2 linked regions of the Maricaulis maris genome follow. The protein of the gene in region 2 binds, or shares a complex with, the protein of the main gene of each other region. Links are inferred from orthologs where the notes say so. Each region holds a gene or a part of one and is shown on either strand. Other genes may lie near its edges.

What was found. The genes of interacting proteins can lie anywhere in the genome.
Region 1: the proteins of AAA969_RS03160 (region 2) and tldD are in contact, whole or in part, in a solved structure (PDB 5NJ9), measured with the Escherichia coli proteins. The link is inferred for Maricaulis maris from one-to-one orthologs.

Annotation. Positions count from the first base shown.
Region 1 is NZ_AP027270.1:2,361,692-2,365,367, reverse strand. Bases 400-3,333 are described here. They hold tldD (metalloprotease TldD), read right to left. Parts: upstream 2,608-3,333; coding sequence 1,192-2,607; downstream 400-1,191. Other genes in these bases: coxB (cytochrome c oxidase subunit II), read left to right, coding at 3,159-3,333; AAA969_RS11225 (TonB-dependent receptor plug domain-containing protein), read right to left, coding at 400-968. Outside these bases: more of AAA969_RS11225, read right to left, coding at 1-399; more of coxB, read left to right, coding at 3,334-3,676. UniProt on the Escherichia coli protein: Metalloprotease involved in CcdA degradation. Suppresses the inhibitory activity of the carbon storage regulator (CsrA).
Region 2 is NZ_AP027270.1:708,571-712,168, forward strand. What follows is about bases 403-3,258. They hold AAA969_RS03160 (TldD/PmbA family protein), read right to left. Parts: upstream 2,584-3,258; coding sequence 1,222-2,583; downstream 403-1,221. Other genes in these bases: AAA969_RS03150 (ABC transporter ATP-binding protein), read right to left, coding at 403-916; AAA969_RS03155 (DUF4170 domain-containing protein), read right to left, coding at 932-1,186; AAA969_RS03165 (MAPEG family protein), read right to left, coding at 2,624-3,016; AAA969_RS03170 (DsbA family oxidoreductase), read right to left, coding at 3,054-3,258. Outside these bases: more of AAA969_RS03150, read right to left, coding at 1-402; more of AAA969_RS03170, read right to left, coding at 3,259-3,598.

The sequences.
Region 1 (3,676 bases), 1.7 Mb from region 2 along the record:
CCGGTCTGCGGATCATAGCTCTCATAGGCTTCCGGACCATCCTCATAACGCTCACGCGTCGCCAGGAAGAGGGTTTCCGAGGACAGGTGCTCGCTCAGCTCGCGCTGGTAGGACAGGGTGCCGGAATAGAGGCTGCCATGGTTCTCGGTCTCATTGTGCTCATACCATTCCGGCGTCAGGGTCGAGCCGGACACCGCATAAACATCGGCGAAACGCACGCGGTGCCAGGTCCAGACATTGGCGCGGGCGTCGACGCGCAGGCGGGAATCGTCATCAATGTCCCAGTTCATCGACCAGGTCGGCGCGAACTCCTCGTACTGACGCTGGTCGTTATCGTGCCCCCGCCGAAATTCGACATCAGCGGCATCATGATCCGCGGTGTGACGCTCGACCCGGTTGCCGCTCATCCCGGTGTCGATGCCGAAGGTCATCTCGGTCGGCCCGACCGGGGTCGTGTAGGAGGCGATGATGCGCGGGCCGAGCCGTCCGCTGTCGGACATCTGGATCCGGGCATCCCAGGAACCGGCCCGGCCGGCACCCTCGCGCAGGATCACATTCACCAGCCGGGAGTGACCGCGCATGTCATATTGCGGCAGGGCTTCCTGGATCAACTCGATCCGTTCGACATCGCCAACCGGAATGCGCTGCAGCACCGTCTGCAGCGACAGCGACTTGTTGGACGGGCGTCGTCCGTCGATCAGCAGATTGCCGAAACTGTCGCCCAGGCCGCGTCGGCTGGTATCGCCGTTCGACAGGCCGAAGCCCGGCACGCGCGACACCATGTCGAGCGCGGTGACCGGAGCGTAGTCGGTAAAGAAGCCCGGCTCATAGGTGGCGACACCCGCCTGGCCTTGTACTTGCGGTGTCGTCACCGCTGCCGGTCCGTCCTGAACGGCCCAGGCTGGCGTTGCCAGGAGCGCGCCGATGCACGCACTGGCCGCCCCGTATCTGATTGTCCCTCGCATCATGTCCCTCAGTGTTGTTGCGGCCCCACGCCCCGCCAACCCGCTCTAGGGGTGACGGAGCGCGGCCGCTACGTAAGCTTCGGTAAGGTTGCTCACGGACCCGTTATGCGGGTGCCGCCCTGCCGGAGGGACGCTTCTCTAATTGTTTGATATTATGCGATAATATCGGCAGCCCGCCGACATGTTATCGACGTTTCGGCCCGACATGAAATTTCAGTCAGACGGGCTAGCTGCCCGATCCACCGACCGTCAGGCCGGAGATTTTCAGGCTCGGCTGGCCGACCCCGACAGGCACGCCCTGGCCCGCCTTGCCGCAGACGCCGACCCCCGGATCCATCTCGAAATCATCGCCGATCATGGTGATCTGGGTGAGGGCGGTCGGACCGTCGCCGATCAGGGTCGCGCCCTTGACCGGGGCGACGATCTTGCCGTCCTGCACGCGATAGGCCTCGGTGCACTGGAAGACGAACTTGCCGGAGGTGATGTCGACCTGGCCGCCGCCGAAATTCACGGCATAGATGCCGTCCTTCAGGCTTTCGACCATTTCCTCGCGCTTGTGCTCGCCGGCCAGCATGTAGGTATTGGTCATGCGCGGCAGGGGCGGGTGGGCGTAGGACTGGCGGCGGCCATTGCCGGTCGGCTTGTGACCCATCAGGCGGGCATTCATGCGGTCCTGCATATAGCCGGTCAGGATGCCGTCCTCGATCAGGACCGAGCGTTCGGTCGGCGTGCCTTCATCGTCAATCGTCAGCGAACCGCGCCGCTCCGGCATGGTGCCGTCATCGATGACGGTGACGCCCTTGGCCGCCACCTGCTGGCCCATGCGACCGGCGAAGGCGGACGAACCCTTGCGGTTGAAATCACCTTCCAGGCCGTGACCGACAGCCTCGTGCAGCAGGACGGCGGGCCAGCCCGGTCCGAGCACGACGTCGAACACGCCGGCCGGCGCGTCGACCGCATCGAGATTGACCCGGGCAATGCGCAGCGCCTCGTCGGCCATCGGTTTCCAGGCATCGGGTGTGATCCAGCGGTCGAACTCGGCCCGGCCACCGGCACCGGCGGAACCGGTCTCGCGGCGTCCACCGCGCTCAACGGTCACCGAGATGTTCAGCCGGACCAGCGGGCGGATATCGGTTTTCAGATCACCATCGGCGCGCAGGATCGAGACCGAGCGCTTGGCTCCGGCGATCGAGGCCGAGACCTGGACCACGCTGGCGTCCCTCGTCCGGCAATAGGCGTCGATTTCCTGCAGCAGGGCTGCCTTGGTCTCGAAACCGGGCCGGGCGACCGGGTCGATGGCATCATAGAGCTTGCGATTGGTGCCGGCCGGCGGCGGCGCCAGAACGCCGGCATGGCCACGCTTGACCGCCGAGGCGGCCTCGGCGGCGCGGCGGACGGCATCGAGCGTCGGGTCGGAGGAGTGGGCATAGCCGAACGCGTCGCCGGCCACGCAGCGCAGGCCGAAGCCGCGCGAGGAGTCCAGATTGGCGGCTTTCAGGCGGCCATCATCAAACACCAGCGATTCGGAAACCTCGGTCTCCAGGAAGAGCTCGCCATCATCCGCGCCATGCAGCGCGTCATGCAGGATGGGCTGCACGCTGTCGGCATCAAACTCGAACTGGCTGATCGGATCATCGGACATGATGCGCACACTCCCGGGGCTTCCATACACCTTACATAGTCGAGCACGTGCCGGGCGTGAACACAGGGCGGGTCGCGGAGCACAGTCGGGCCGGGCGTCCGCTCAGCCCTTGGCGGCGCTCACCCTGATTCGCAGACGCGGCATTTCGTCCTGCGACAGCGGCGGTTTCATCCCGGGCCGGAGGCGGTCTCACCGTCGGCACACCCCGGTCGCGTGGACCCGGGCGCCGGATCGAGTGCGGCGGCGCAGGCGGTTCCGGCCTGTCAGGGCAGGCCTCGAGCGCTGTATGAGACGAATGGACGCATCATTGCGGCCTTCCCGTCGCCGTGAAGCGCCCCATGATTGGTCGGGTACGAAACGACGGATGACCAGAGCGAATGAAGCTGGGTAAACGGCCTTCCACAGGAGCGCATTCTCCTGTAATGCCGCCCCTAGTGTGAATGATACGAGAAAATTACCGTTGACGGCCTGACACGGCTGGAGACGGGCTCTATATTCCGCCGCCACCGGTGGGTAGTCCCGCCTTAATGACTGACTTGTATGGGGAAGCCATGCGATTCCTGACCGCACTTGCGCTCACTTGGACGACTTTCGCTGCCGGCGCGTTCGCTACGCCCGGTCAACCGACTGACGGGGGCCTCGGCTTTCAGCCGGCCGTGACGCCGATCATGGAACAGGTGACCTCGTTCCATAATATCCTGCTGGTGATCATCACCGCGATCACGCTGCTCGTGATGGGCCTGCTGATCTATGTGATGATCCGGTTCAACCGGAAGGCCAATCCGACGCCATCAAAGAACAGCCACAACACGCTGCTCGAAGTGGTGTGGACGGCTGTGCCGGTACTGATCCTGATCGGGATCGCCATCCCGTCCTTCCCGCTGCTCTACTTCCAGGATGATATCCCGGAAGCCGACTTCACGCTGAAGGCGACGGGCAACCAGTGGAACTGGTCCTATGAGTATCCCGACCATGAAGTCGCGGAATACTTCTCCAACATGGTCGAAGAGCCGGATCTCCAGCCGGGCCAGCTGCGCAACCTGTCGGTCGACTATCCGCTGGTCGTTCC
Region 2 (3,598 bases):
AGATCACGCCGATCCCGGTCAAAACGCCGATGATATTGCCCAGCGAGGTCTCGCCCTCCAGCATTCGCCAGCCAGCAAAGGCGACCAGTCCGGCAAAGGCCAGCCCGCCGACCACTTCGAGGATCGGATCGACGCGGGCCTTGTTCTCGGTGATCTTCAGCAGGAAGCGCAGACGGTCGGCGAAGGATTGACGCGCGCGCTCGCCCTCATAGTCCTCAAGCCCATAGGTCTTGACCATGCGGGCGCCGGAGAAGCTTTCCTCGAGCTGGCTGGTGACCTCGCCCATCTGGGCCTGGGCCTGTGATGAGGTCTTGCGCAGGCGCTGGCCAATCCGGATCACCGGCCAGGCGGCGATCGGATAGACCACCAGGATCAGCAGCGACAGCATCCAGTCGAGGCTCAACATGACGCCGATCGTGATGATCACGGTCAGCACGTCGCGCATCAGGTTGTTGGAGAGACGGACGATCGTCTCGCGTAACAGGGTGATGTCATTGGTGAAGCGCGAGACCAGTGAGCCGGTGCCCTCGGCCTGCAGCCGGGCGAAATCAGCCCGGACCAGCTTGGCGAACATGGCGTTCTGCAGGTCCTGCATCACGTTCAGCGCGAGCCGGTTGGTCTGCACGGTCTGCAGATAGAGGCTGACGCCGCGAATTGTTGCCAAACCGACGACCGCCAGCGGGGCCAGCGGGAAGAAGTCGGCGGCGCCGGTATTCAGCTTGTCGAAGGTCCAGGCAATCACACCGGCATAGGAAGCCGCAGCCCCGGCCGTGATGGCCGACAGGATGAGGGCCAGCACGACAAGGCCGGGCCGCCGCCACAGCCAGTCACGCCACAGCCGTTTGCCAAGCGCAGCGGTCGAGGCCGGTTTGGCCTCGTCGGCGTTCGCCGGGCCGGAGTGTGCCGGGTCTGTCACGCCGCGTGTCGGACCCTAGCCGTCCTTCTTCTCGGTCGAGGGATCGAGAAGCTTGTGGGCGTGGATGATGAAATAACGCATATGGGCATTGTCGACCGTGCGCTGGGCCGCGCCTTTCCAGGCCGCGCGGGCTTCGGCATAGTTGCCGAATGCGCCGACAAAGTCGACGGCGTCGAGATCCTTGAATTCGCAGTTCTGCGGGTCGACGCAGGCCAGCTCGCCACCGATCACGAGGTGCAGCAGCTGGTTGTTGATCTTGGTTTCGGTCATGCCGGGCTCCTTGGGTTGGGCTGTCCGGGACGGGCCTAGAGGCCGCCGATGGACATGGCGTCCACAAATACGCTGGGGGCGTTAACAGATCCCCGAAATTCCAGATCACTGCCCGGAATGAGACGGGCATAGATGTCGATCAGATTGCCGGCGACGGTGATTTCGCTGACCGGATGGTCGATCTGGCCATCGGCGATGCGATAGCCGGAGACCCCGACCGACCAGTCACCGGTATTGGAATTCAGCGACGGGCCGAACATTTCCATGACCAGGACACCCTCCTTGATCCCGCCAATCAGATCGTCGCGGCTGGTCGAACCGGCTTCCATGTGGAAATTGGTCGGACCGGCACCGGGCGAGCCGCCCATATTGCGGCGGGCATGGCCGGTCGGCGCCATGTCGAGCTGGCGCGCGGCGGCGGAGTTCAGGAACCAGGTGGTCAGTCGGCCATCCTCGATTATGGCGCTGCGCTGATTGACCGTGCCTTCACCATCAAAGGGTGAGGAGGCATGGCCCCAGGCCCGGTGCGGATCGTCAATCACGGTGATGCCCGGCGCAAAGATCTGTTCGCCGAGCTTGTCGCGCAGGAAGGAGACGCCGCGGGCAACGGCCGGTCCGGAAATGGCCCCGGCCAGCGATCCGATAAAGGTCGTGGCGACGCGGCGATCAAAGACCACCGGCATCACGCCCGAGCCGAGCTTTTTCGGTCCGACCCGGCGGGCGGCCCGTTCACCGGCTTCGCGGCCGATCTCGACGCGGTCGCGCAGGTCGGCGCGGCGGCGGGCGCTGGTGGCGGCATAGTCGCGCTCCATGGCGCCGTCCTTGCCGGCGATCACGCTGGCGCCATAGCCGAAGACGCTCTTCTTCCAGCCGGCATTGAAGCCGGTGGAGGTGGCGTAGGCGGCGGCGCCCTGTCCGGACGAGGCAAAGGCCGCGTCGGTCATGGTCACGCCTTCGACGGCGCGGGCGGCGTTCTCAATGGCGAGCGCCGTTTCCTCGAGCTCTTCCGGTGACCATTCGCCGGCCTCGAACTGGTCGATCACCGGCGGTGTCTTGCACAGGCGCTCAGGGTCTGCCAGCGCGGCATAGGGGTCTTCCGGCGCAGCGCGGGCCATGGTCACGGCACGGCCAATCGTGAAGTCGCGTCCTTTTTCCGACAGGTCGGAGAAGGCGACGCCGGCATGGCGCTTGCCGACAAAGACCCGCAGACCCGCATCCAGTGTTTCCGACCGGCCGATATCCTCCAGCTTGCCGTCGCGCACCGAGAGCTCGGTTTCACGCGACTCGGCGACCGAGGCTTCGGCGCTGTCGGCGCCGGCTTTCAGCGCGCGGGCAACAAGGTCGGCTGCGATCTCTTGCAGGGCGGCGGGGTCGGGGGCTTTGAAGGTCTGTGTCATGCAAGCGCTATAGCCCCGCGAGGCCCCGCCGGGCAATGGCTCAACTGATGGCCGTCCAGATCAGGAAGCCCGAGCCGACAATCAGCGCCACCCAGGTGAGCAACGTGCCGACGGCACGACCAAACGAGGTCCCTGACGAGGTCGACAACCCCCAGGCATGCAGGACCCGGCTGAGCGTCAGCGTGATGCCGATGCCGTGCACGACCAGGATCGGGGCGCTGGACAGGGCGAGCGCGCCGATAATGATCAGGCCGACGGGGACGTACTCGATGGCATTGCCGTGAACGCGGCAGGCCCGCTCGAGCGCTTCATCGCCGCCGGTCCCGAAGCCGACCTTGGCGCGCTGGCGGTGGCGCACGACGTTGAAGGCGAGAGCCATGAGCAAAAGCCCGTTGATCCCGGTGTAGAGTGCAAAGGCGTCGATAGCGGTCATGGTGTCTCCCCCGTCTGACCGGCCCGGTTGTCCGGGCCTATTCTGTTTCTGCCGGTTCCTTGGTCGCCTGGCGGATGGCGTCGGCCAGTACGGCCGGCTCCTGGGCGCCGGACACGGCAAAGCGTCCGTTGAAAATATAAGTGGGCACGCCCGACACGCCGAGCTTGCGATAGAACAGCTCTTCTTCCCAGACGGCTTTCTCGTCGCGGTCGGTGGCCAGGAGGTCTGCGGTCACGGTGCGGTCCAGTCCGGCATCGCCCGCCAGCTCTGCCAGCGTATCGCGATCACCGATATTGCGGCCCTGCGAGAAGAAGGCCGCGAACAGGGCCTCCGCCATCGCGTCGGCCTTGCCCTGACCGCCGGCCCATTTCATCAGCCGGTGCGCATCGAGCGTATTGGGGCGCTGGGTGATCTCGTCAAAGCGAAACTCGATCCCGGCGGCCGGTCCGGCCTGCTCGAGATGATCGCGCATCATTTTCCAGCGACCCGAGGCTTCGGCGCCGGAGAATTTCTCGCGCATGTAGTCCTTGTAGGGTCGGCCTTCGCGGGCCAGCGTCGGATCAAGCTGATAGGGTCGCCAGA